Regions from separate parts of the Sphaerimonospora cavernae genome, predicted to be linked through region 2. Evidence: riboswitches for the same ligand, from Rfam matches in the RefSeq annotation. Region 2 holds a riboswitch; the other holds the start of a gene.
The links. A riboswitch is a leader RNA that binds a small molecule or an ion and turns the genes downstream of it on or off. The one in region 2 is predicted to bind S-adenosylmethionine.
Positions count from the first base shown of each region.

Region 1: linked by a shared signal. The riboswitch ahead of ACFHYQ_RS16075 (DUF3293 domain-containing protein) and the one ahead of thrC (threonine synthase) in region 2 are both predicted to bind S-adenosylmethionine.

Region 1 covers NZ_JBHMQT010000034.1:9,137-14,822, reverse strand. Annotated here, with positions in the region: gene ACFHYQ_RS16085 (hypothetical protein) at 249-470, shown strand; gene ACFHYQ_RS16080 (hypothetical protein) at 621-1,502, opposite strand; gene ACFHYQ_RS16075 (DUF3293 domain-containing protein) at 1,810-2,259, opposite strand; SAM riboswitch class IV at 2,304-2,421, opposite strand; SAM riboswitch class IV at 2,503-2,611, shown strand; gene ACFHYQ_RS16070 (DUF3293 domain-containing protein) at 2,659-3,597, shown strand; gene ACFHYQ_RS16065 (hypothetical protein) at 4,312-5,686, shown strand, end outside.
Region 2 covers NZ_JBHMQT010000055.1:128,310-133,995, forward strand. Annotated here, with positions in the region: gene ACFHYQ_RS24625 (DUF397 domain-containing protein) at 1-69, shown strand, start outside; gene groL (chaperonin GroEL) at 245-1,867, opposite strand; gene ACFHYQ_RS24635 (cold-shock protein) at 2,240-2,440, opposite strand; gene ACFHYQ_RS24640 (MoaD/ThiS family protein) at 2,698-2,973, opposite strand; gene thrC (threonine synthase) at 3,018-4,292, opposite strand; SAM riboswitch class I at 4,307-4,448, opposite strand; gene ACFHYQ_RS24650 (RNA polymerase sigma factor) at 4,619-5,170, opposite strand; gene ACFHYQ_RS24655 (alpha,alpha-trehalose-phosphate synthase (UDP-forming)) at 5,209-5,686, shown strand, end outside.

The DNA of each region.
Region 1 (5,686 bases), on a different contig from region 2:
GAACATTCGACCAGTACTCCTCAACCGCCGCCCCTGAATGGCGCGCGAACAGCGGACGACGTACGCCGAGGGAGCGTGGCCTGGGGTTCCAGGTTCTCGGCTCGTTCACCAACATCTTCACAACCCCATCAATCACAATGCGCACATGGTCGATTCCACACAGTAATATTACGTTACCCTGAGAGCTACTCCAGCTCTGCGCCCCTGCGCGAACCCTCGTCCGCCCCCATGGAAGATGTTGAGGCCCCGTGAACCACCCCTGGATCATCTACCTGCGCGCCTGCCTGTCCGTTCGGGTCTACCGCGCCCAGACGGCGCCGACACGTGGAGCCTCAGCCGTGGAATGGGTGATCATCACGGCCATCATCGCCGGGGTCGCACTGGGCCTGGCCACCCTGATCAAAAGCGTGGTGGAACAGAAGCAGGGCGACATCCAAGCCAACCTCAGCGGCGGCAGCGCCGGGGCGTGATCTGCCCCCGGCACCGACCGCCGCTGTCGGCGTCCCCTCTGCGGGGTGAGCCCGTCAGCGCCCTCCCGGCCACACGGGTGGCCAGCAGACGCCCCACTGGATGTGGTTGTTCGCGTCGACCTTCCCCTGACACAGTTTGAAGACCTTGACCTACCCCAACAGAGAGCTGTCGGTCGCGCAACCCCCCCTGCGGCGCCCGCACCTCGAACGGTTTCCGTGCGTCGATCGGGTTGTCGTTGTGCCAGACGGCCTTCGGTCCAGGTAGTAGCTCTCGTAGAGGTCGAAGTCGTCCACGGGTGCTCCCGCGGCCCTGGCCTGCCCGTACGTGCGGGCCTGCTCGACAGCGAGGATGTACGCCTCACGCTGCTCCATCTCGGCCTGCTCCTCGATGAAGAGCACCCCGCCGAGCTCGTGGATGACCAGCGTGCCGTGCGGTTCGCCCTCCGGCCTGAGCGGGTCTTCCCGCCGGCAGCCGAGGATCTCGCCGACCAGAGCACTGTCGACGAAATCGAAGGCCGACAGATGCCTGCCGTACATCCGGACCGCCTCGTGGAACAGCGCCAGGGACTCCTCCGGGCGGTCGTGCAGGGAACGGGACGCCCAGCAGGCGAGCCGGATGCGCTCCTCCGCGAACGGCGCGTCGGTGAACTCCTCGTCGCTCAGGCCGTCCTGCAGCGGCCGGATCCGCGCCAGCGCATCCGTGGCGAGCTCGCGCACCTCCTCCCACCGCTCGTGACCGGCCGCCAGTTCGGCCGCCCGGAACAGCACCTCGATGGCGCTCTCCTCGTCCGTCCCCGTAAGACCCCGGAGGGAGCGCACGGCCGCCCGCGCGGCCTCCGCCGACCGTTCACCCTCGCCGAGCGTGCCGTACAGGTGGGCCAGGGTGAGGTACGCCTTTGGGAGACGAGGGTCTCCCGGGTCGCGGGCGGCCAGGAGCTCCACGGCCCTGGCCAGCGCGGACGCACGGCCGACCGGATTGTCGGAGGTGCTCGCGGAGGTGCTCAGAAGGACCTCGGGATCCTGCCCCACCATCCCCTCCGGCCCGAGCCGGAAGCCCGTCTGCAGCAGGACGAGCGTCTCGTGCGCGACGCTGCGCGTGTATAGGCGGGCAGGCGCCGGTGAACTCGGCTCCGGGACCGCCGTACGTACGGGCCTCGATGTGTACGCGGTGCTCCGGGTCCGCCATCAGCACGCGATAGAAGGCGACGCCGCACCCGTCTCGCAGGACCTCGTCGTACCGGAGGGCGGTCGCACGGGAACACCGTGCGGCCGCATCCCGCAGTTCCTCCCAGGAGGCGTCCAAAACTTCCATTAAGCACCTTTCCGAGGAAAACGCGGGTCAGGCCGCGACCGAGTGCGTACGAGCGACCCAGCCGAACGTTGCCGTACGGATGTCCCGGCACGACAGCAGGCGCCAGGCACCGGGGGTCCAGGTGAAAACGGCGTCCTGGCCGTAGCGGCGGCCGAGCGCGCGGGCCGCACGGTCGTCCAGACCGGCGACGGCCACGCTGTCCTCGATATGCCCCGCGACGAAATCCCCTCCGGCGGCGGGCCACCACCGCAGGCCGAGGGCATCGATCTCGGCGACCAGCGCCGCCTGGGCGTGGGCGTTGACGTCCCGGGGAACCGTACGGCCGCCTGGGTTGAACGCGGTGATCACATGGACCGTTGCGGCCGGCGGCAGGACGCCGGCGCACGTCCCCGGCGCGGCCGGGGTCAGTTCCACAACGGCGGCATCCAGCTGGAAGCGGACGACCGCCGTGCAGTAGAGGTCCCAGGACGAGGTCATGAGGGTCCTTGATGTTCCGGGACCCCCTTACCCGAGGGCAGGGAGATCCGCACTTGCCCCTGCCAGGCCGACAGCGGCCAGGTCTTCCCTGGAGGGCACCTTGCGCGGTGAGGCGAGGTTGCCAGCCGACTCTGATCCAGGGGCGTGGTCGGCTTCGTGACCCGGGCCAGATGCTGGCACAGCCGGCCGGTTTCTGTCCAGGTATTGACCATAAACGGCTTACGTCGCTAATGTCCGGCCCTGGGTCATGAGTTCCAGCGTCAAGCCCCGGCTCGCTGGACGGCATCCCGCCCGCTGCGGGTGCCCCGGGTGACGACCCGCTTCGCGCGAGGCGCGCGGAGAACGGCGGATCACCGGGGCCGGTCAGGCTACCGGGGTCCCAGGCCCCGGAGGTGCGTCATGCCCGTCCCGAACGACTCCTACGCCCTGCGCCGCACCCACTGCCCCGGCTGCGGCGTCTTCTACAACGCCATGAATCTGGGGCCGCGCGAGCCTGTCATCGAAGCGTTCCCCGGCGTGTACTACGCCCAGTGCCCGCACTGCAAGGTCCGGTGGCACGTGCACCGGCCCGGCGCCTCCGAGCGCGACCTGGCCGATCTGTTCGTCGCCGAACGCCCGGCCGAGCAGCCCGACATCACCGCCGCCTGGACCGGCGCCGTGCTCCGCCTCACGCTGGACGACCACATCCTGCGAGTAGGCCCCGCGGTCGGCAGGCCGGACACCGACGAGATTCCGCATCCCCTGGACGAGGTCGCCCACGTGCTGACGGGCTGGAACCCGGGCGGCCTGCCGGGACGCCTGACCCACAATCTGGACGCGCACAAGCGACTGCTCGACGACCTGCGTGAGCGCGGCCTGCACCTGCAGACCGACGCCGCATGCCACCATCCCGAGTTCGCCTGGGCCGAGCAGTCGGTGGTCGTGGTGGGAGCCGAGGAGAGCCTCGTCCTGGAGATCGCCCGCGGCTTCGGCCAGCCGGCCGTCCTGCGCTGGACGGCGGGGTTGCTGACCCCGATCGGCACCCACACCCGGGAACCCCTCGCCGACGGCGACCCGGTCGTCGTCACCCGGCTGCCGCAGCGGCCCTGCGTGATGACCGGCGAGGCCCGGGACGAGGTCTGCCGTAACCCGGGAGGGCCGTGGATCAGCAGGTCGAGGGCTGTCGGCACGGACTGGAACGACCGGCGCACCTGCCTCTACACGGCTCTCGGCTGCGACACCTGCCAGGGCGCCCGCGCCGGCGGAATCGCCGGCGCGGCCGCCCGCGTCGTATCCATCCGGCCCAGCGTTCCCAGCCGGTACGGCCTCGCACGCCGGACGACCGTCACTGGACCGTAACAAAAAGGCTGTGGACTTGATTCACAGAAGCCACATAAAGTGTGATCCCTACCTCTTACACCTCAGGTGGGGCAAACTGTAAGGATCTGCTGGGCGTGAACGACGGGGCCGGTGACCTGTGCAGGACGGTGGTGGTAACGCCGTTGACAGGCCGGTGGGGCCGAGCAGAAACATGCCGCCCACCACCTGGGGCAGAGACCCGATCATGTAGGCCAGGGCGGACAGGCCGGGTGACGCCGTCCGCACGGTCGGCTCCCCAGCCCCCCGGCGGACTCGGCGGTCCCGAGGGTCCAGATACAGCTCGGGGTAGCGCCCCCAGTCCGTGGCGATCTCAACGGCCGCTGGCGCTAAGCGCTGGGAACAGGGCGTTGACCCGACAGAACGCACATGCCGTCTCGGCACCAGAACCGCCTTTGGCTGCAGCCGCAGTACCTGGCGAGACATCACCTGTATCAGAAGTGGAACGAGCCGTATTCTGATCGGCAGCGTGTTGTGGTACAGGGAAAGGAGTCGGTGGGCGGATTGGCCAGCTCAGCATGCACTAACACACCTCACCCAAGTCGTGCCAACCTTTCTGTCCTCCGAGGTACCGACTGAAGACTCGATCGCGGTGGATGACATCGCCCGCTCACTTGACGACATCGACATCCTGGACTGCAACGGCCCCTGCTGGTTGACCGGCAGGAGGCTCGTGGCCGAGGGGAGCAATACGTTTTGATCCCACAGTTGGGCTCGGCGTTACGCGAGCGCACTGCCGTCAAGGTCGTCGACGACGGGGCTCACTATCTTCTCCATGAAGATGGCGAGCAGATTCTGTTCATCGGCAAGACGAACCAGATGAAGCCGCTCATCGACCTTATCGTCCTCACCAACATGCGGCTTGTGGGGATCTTTCTCTCCCAACCCGCCGAGAGTCCCAAGGTGCAGGCGTGGTGGCCGCAGGTGCGCTCGTTCTCCTTCAGCGAGAAGTGGTCGTCGAAGAACCGCCTGACGTTGCTGACGCACGAGGGCGCAGAGATCCCCTTCGGCACCGTCCGTGAAGCCGACGTCCCTTACGTACGGGCCCAGATCGAGCAACTCACTTCCTCGGCACACTCCGCCGTGGTGCTGCATACGCTGACCGCTCGAAGAGGTCGTGAGCAGGCGCGTGAGGCAGCCCGCCTCCGCGAGCAGGACCATTGCGCGCAGGAGTGGCTGCGCTACCAACAGGCCGACGCTTCACCGGCGAGTCCGCCCGGACGGAGCGACCTCCCCTTCCCCCCTGCCGTCGCAGACCAGGTTGCCTCGCCGCCTGTCCCCTCTGTGCCCGCCCCCACGGCTCCCAAGAAGGAGACATCAGCTCCAATACGCCCTGAATTGCAAAAGCCCCAATCCGCCCGCCTCATCCCCGCGCTGCAGGATCAACGTGCTGAACCCACGCCGTCTCCTCGGTTGGAGCAGCCGCCGCATGCGGATGAGGAGCATCCCGCCGAGGCTCCGGAGACCGGAGACGAGGGGTCAGCAGTCGTACTCGTCGCCGAGAGGAGTTTCCTCGCGGAGATCATCGAAGCGAGGAAGAAACCGCGGAAGTGGCCGTACCTGCTCCTGATCTGTGAGATTGCTGGCATCGCGATGCGCGGGAGTGGGTGGATCGTGATGGCGGCAGGCTTCGTCATCGCTGCGATCGTCGCCTCCGTCGAGAACGATAAGCTCCGCCCCCGCGTGGACTACGAGCTCACCGGAAACGAAGCATCGAAGTTTGAGGAGGTTGTGACGGCCTTTCGTAAAATGGCCAAGGCAGGCCGTGCATGGTTGATCACGGGGCGAGAGCGCGTGGAATCGACGTACGAGCGCAAGACCAACGCCGGAGCGGGAGTCAAATCGACAAGAGTCGCAGCATCGGTCTCGTTTGCGGGGCTCAGCAAGATCGTCACCGACGTCGAGGTGCCCACGCTCGCCGCGGGTCCCTGGGTGCTGCATTTCTACCCGGATCGGTTCCTACTCGGTAACAACGGCCGATTCACCGAGCATCGTTACGAGGAACTTCGCGGGAGCACGAGCGTCACACGCTTCGTAGAGACGGGAACCCTGCCGTCGGACGCCGTCGTCG
Region 2 (5,686 bases):
CTCCTCTTCACGCCCGGAGAGTGGCGAGCCTTCATCAACGGCATCAAAGACGGGCAGTTCGACCAGTAACGCCCGCCACGAAGCGAGCAACAGCGCCCGATCCCCTCATCGATCGGGCGCTGACTTTTAGTGGCCAAGCCGAGGCCAAGCCGCCCAGCGGACCCGGGGCGGAGAACGAGAGAAGGGGCGGCTCCCGGAAGACCGGGAACCGCCCCTTCTCGTGGCTCGTCAGGAGAGAGCGGACTTAGAAGTCCATCTCGCCGCCGCCGGGCATGGCGGGGGCCTTCTCCTTCTCGGGCTTCTCGGCGATGACGGCCTCGGTGGTGAGGAACAGCGCCGCGATGGACGCCGCGTTCTGCAGCGCGGAGCGCGTCACCTTGGCCGGGTCGAGGATGCCCGACTCGAACATGTTCACGTACTCGCCGCTGGCCGCGTTGAGGCCCTCGCCGGCGGGAAGGTTGCGGACCTTCTCCACCACGACGCCGCCCTCGAGGCCGGCGTTGACGGCGATCTGCTTCAGCGGCTCCTCAAGCGCCTTGCGGACGATCGCCGCACCGGTCGCCTCGTCGCCGCCGAGCTCCAGCTTGTCGAAGGCCTTGGCGCCCGCCTGCAGCAGGGCCACGCCACCACCGGGGACGATGCCCTCCTCGACGGCGGCCTTCGCGTTGCGGACGGCGTCCTCGATGCGGTGCTTGCGCTCCTTCAGCTCGACCTCGGTGGCCGCGCCAGCCTTGATGACGGCGACGCCGCCGGCCAGCTTGGCGAGACGCTCCTGGAGCTTCTCACGGTCGTAGTCGGAGTCGGTCCGCTCGATCTCGGCGCGGATCTCGTTCACCCGGCCGGAGATCTGCTCGGGGTCGCCGGCACCGTCGACGATGGTGGTCTCGTCCTTGGTGATGACGACCTTGCGGGCCCGGCCGAGCAGGTCGAGGGTCGCGTTCTCGAGCTTGAGACCGACCTCCTCGGAGATGACCTGACCACCGGCGAGGATGGCGATGTCGCCCAGCATGGCCTTGCGGCGGTCACCGAAGCCCGGAGCCTTGACCGCGACGGACTTGAACAGGCCGCGGATCTTGTTGACGACCAGGGTCGCCAGGGCCTCGCCCTCGACGTCCTCGGCGATGATGACCAGCGGCTTGCCCGACTGGACGACCTTGTCGAGCAGCGGGAGCAGGTCCTTGTTCGCAGAGATCTTGGAGTTGACGATGAGGATGTAGGCGTCCTCGAAGACCGCCTCCATGCGCTCAGGGTCCGTGACGAAGTAGCCGGAGACGTAGCCCTTGTCGAAGCGCATGCCCTCGGTGAGCTCCAGCTCCAGGCCGAAGGTGTTGCTCTCCTCGACGGTGATGACGCCTTCCTTGCCGACCTTGTCCATCGCCTCGGCGATGAGCGAGCCGATCTCGGGGTCGGCGGCGGAGATGGAGGCGGTGGAGGCGATCTGCTCCTTGGTCTCCACGTCCTTGGCGAGCTTGGACAGCTCCTCACTGACGCGCTCGACGGCGGCCTCGATGCCCTTCTTCAGGGCCATCGGGTTGGCGCCCGCGGCTACGTTGCGCAGCCCCTCACGTACCAGCGCCTGGGCGAGTACGGTGGCGGTGGTCGTGCCGTCACCGGCGACGTCGTCGGTCTTCTTGGCGACTTCCTTGACCAGCTCGGCGCCGATCTTCTCCCACGGGTCCTCGAGCTCGATCTCCTTGGCGATCGAGACACCATCGTTGGTGATCGTGGGGGCTCCCCACTTCTTCTCCAGCACGACGTTGCGGCCCTTGGGGCCGAGGGTCACCTTCACGGCGTCGGCGAGCTGGTTCATACCGCGCTCGAGACCGCGCCGGGCGTCCTCGTCAAACGCGATCATCTTGGCTGCCATCAGGCTAGACCTCCCAGTAGCAGGGTGGCTTCCACTGGACCGAGCCGACGCCCGCGACGGCATGGGCCCGCTCTCCCTTCGGGGACCCCATCGTCTCGATCCTGTTGTTGTCACTCTCGACCTCAGAGTGCCAACCATGTATTTAGCACTCTACCCCTGCGAGTGCAAGCGCAGGCCATCCTGACCCAGGGCGTGTCCAACGCGCTGACCAGCGAAGACTCCGCTGACACGCCCCTGACACAGCATCGAGAAACGACGAAGGCCCGGCTTCGCCAGGAGCGAACCGGGCCTCGCGATGGTCGAGCGACAAGGGCGTGTTCGGCAACGCCGTCCCACGCGGGGCAGGACATGACGTGCCGAACACACCCAAGATCAGACGGCCCGGACGGCCTCCGCCTGCGGACCCTTCTGTCCCTGCGTGATGTCGAACTCCACCCGCTGCCCCTGCTCAAGCGACTTGTAGCCGTCCATCAGGATCGCCGAGTAATGAACGAACACGTCCTTACCACCGTCTACCGCGATGAAGCCGTAGCCCTTGTCCGCGTTAAACCATTTGACGGTGCCCTGCGCCACTTTCCGACTCCTCTTGCTGGGCGGGGGACCACACCCAAGAAGCCCCCGGTTTTCGTCGATCGTCCTCGACGATACCCGTGTCAAGGCATCGGACAACAGAGTAAATCCGCAAACTACTACGAGGTGTTCGCTCAACGCAGGATCAGGGAATATTCACTTTAGTGGGCGATAGTTGATAATTGCACCATTTGACAGGTAGCGCCCGACTTGGGCGATGACAAATGCCCAGGTCAGGCGCCCTCTAGGTGCGGAGAGGCTCAGCCGCCCGCGACTGCCGGGATCACCGAGATCTGCGCGCCGTCCGGCGTGGAGGTGTCCAACCCCTCGGCAAATCGGACATCCTCTTCCCCGACATAGACATTGACAAAACGCCGTATTTTGCCCGTTTCGTCCAAGATTCGACCTCCGATGCCCGGGTAGTCCGCATCCAGCTTCTGCAGGACCTCGCGAAGCGTCGCACCTTCTCCGGACACCTCCGCGACCCCATTCGTGTATGTGCGCAGAATCGTCGGAATCCGTACAGAAACGCTCATTTTCACTCGCTTTCGTGATTGGAAGTGGGCTCAGGGAAACGCGGTCAGTTGGCGAAAGCCGTACGGAACGCGTCGAGAGACGGCCGGATGACGGCCGCCGGACGGGCCTGCTCGGCGATCGCATCGAGCGTCTTCAACCCGTCGCCCGTGTTGAGTACGACGGTCTCGGCGTCCGGGTCGAGCCTGCCTTCGCGCGCCAGCTTGCGCAGCACGCCGACCGTCACACCGCCGGCGGTCTCGGCGAAAACGCCCTCGGTCCGCGCCAGCAGACGGATGGCCTCGACCACCTCGTGGTCGTCGACGTCCTCCACCGCACCGCCCGTGCGCCGCGCGATGTCCAGCACGTACGGCCCGTCCGCCGGGTTGCCGATCGCCAGCGACTTGGCGATCGTGTCCGGCCTGACCGGCTGCACCACGTCGTGCCCCGCCTTGTACGCCCTTGAGACCGGTGAGCAACCCTCCGCCTGGGCGCCGAAGATCCGGTACGGACGGTCCTCCACCAGGCCGAGCCTGATCAGCTCACGGAAGCCCTTGTCCACCTTGGTGAGCTGCGAACCGGAGGCCACCGGGATGACGATCTGGTCGGGCAACCGCCAGCCGAGCTGCTCCGCGATCTCGTACGCGAGCGTCTTGGACCCCTCCGCGTAGTAAGGCCGGAGGTTGACGTTGACGAAGCCCCACTTCTCGCCGAGCTCGTCGCCGATCAGCTCGGAGCAGAAGCGGTTGACCTCGTCATAGGTGCCCTGGATGCCGACGAGGCGGCCGCCGTACGCCGAGGCCATCGTGACCTTGGCCGCCTCGAGGTCGGCGGGGATGAACACGCAGGAGTCGAGGCCGGCACGGGCGGCGGCGGCGCCGACGGCGCCCGCCAGGTTGCCGGTGGAGGAGCAGGAGAGCGTGTGGAAACCGAAGGTTCTGGCCGCCTCGAGGGCGATCGCCACGACCCGATCCTTGAAGGAGTGGGTGGGGTTGCCCGAGTCATCCTTGATGTGCAGCGAGCGTAGCCCCAGCTCGGCCGCGAGCCTGTCCGCCTTGACCAGCTTGGTCCACCCGGGTTGGAGATTGGGCTTGGCCGCCACGTCCGCGGGAACCGGCAGAAGCGCCCGGTAGCGCCAGATGTTCGTCGGTCCCGACTCGATGTCCTCGCGGCGGACATCGCCGAAGTCGTACGTCACCTCGAGCGGCCCGAAACACTCGGCACAGGCGAAGATCGGCCCCAAATCGTAGACGGTGCCGCATTCGCGACAGGACAGACCCGTGGCGGGGCCGAACTCAGAACTGGTCGTGGTGCTGGAACCGGGGGCATTGGTGTGCGCCATGAAGCGAGGCCCTTCCCTCATCTTCGCTCGCGACCACCTTGACCGCGAGCCCGGAATTGGCACCCTGTCCCGGCCGGGCCTCGTGGTCACGAGTTCGGTCACGGGAGGGTTGCCGGGGCTTCGCAGGGCCGGTCCCTCCACCCCTCTGGATGAGCATGTTCAGTTGTGTGGACGTTCAGTTGTCCCAGGTCGTGTCCCGAGTCGTCGAATGGCATGGGGGAACGTCCGTAAGCACTGTACCCCGGCGTTCCCGGAATCCGGTCCCGCTTCTCAATAGACGAGACAAATCGTCCCACCATCCGTACGCGAGCCCGGTATCAAGCAGGTCACCCGTAGGCGTCGCCGAGTGCCGACTGCACGTACTTGCGGGCCTGGTGGATCCGCGATTTGGCGGTGCCGAGCGGGATGCCGAGCTGCTCGGCGATCTCCAGGTAATCGAGTTGGCAGATGTCGCGCAGCACCAGCGCCTGAGCGAGATCGGGCTTGTCCGCCTCCAGCGACTCCATGGCGTCGAGCAGATCGAGCCGCGATCCGGCGATGACGCTGACCCGCCGAGGATCGGGGCGCTGCTCGGGTAGTTCCTCCGCCTGCTCGGCCGCGCGCCGCTTCAGCGAGCGGTAGGTGGTCCGCGTGCAGTTGACGGTCACGATGTGCAGCCAGGTGCTGAACTTGGCCCGGCCCTCGAACCTGCCGATGTTGCGCGCCACGGCGAGCAGCGTGTCCTGGCACGCCTCCTCGGCGTCCTGACGATAGGGTAGAAGTCGCTCGCAGTGCCGCAGCACGTCGGGCTCGATCCGGCGGAGCAGTTCGCCGAGTGATCGATGATCGCCTCCGGCGGCCGCCCTGGCCAGATCCTCAGTTGTCTCGTCCATTGCCATTGCCGTTTCCGCCCCTCCTTTTGACATCCTATTGATTCATGAGCAGCCAGGTTCTGATCGCTTCCAACCGGGGGCCGGTGTCGTTCTCCATGTCGGACGACGGCACGCTCACCATGCGCCGGGGCGGTGGCGGTCTGGTCTCCGGGCTGTCGGAGGTGGCCAGGGACGGTGACCTGCTGTGGGTCTGCGCCGCGCTGTCCGACGGCGACCGCGGTGCCGTACGACTCGCGCCCGGCGGGCGACTCGACCGCGCGTTCGACGCCGGGCCGGTCCGGATGCTCGACATCCCGCCGGCGGTCTTCCATCGGGCCTACAACGCCGTGGCCAACTCGACCCTGTGGTTCGTCAACCACCTGCTCTACAACACGCCGTTCACGCCGCAGTTCGGCATACGCTTCCGCCGCGAGTGGGAGTCCTACCGGGAGTACAACGGCGCTTTCGCGCTCGCGCTCGCCGAGGAGGCCGGGCCCGGATCCCGCGTGATGGTGCAGGACTACCACCTGACGCTGGCCCCGG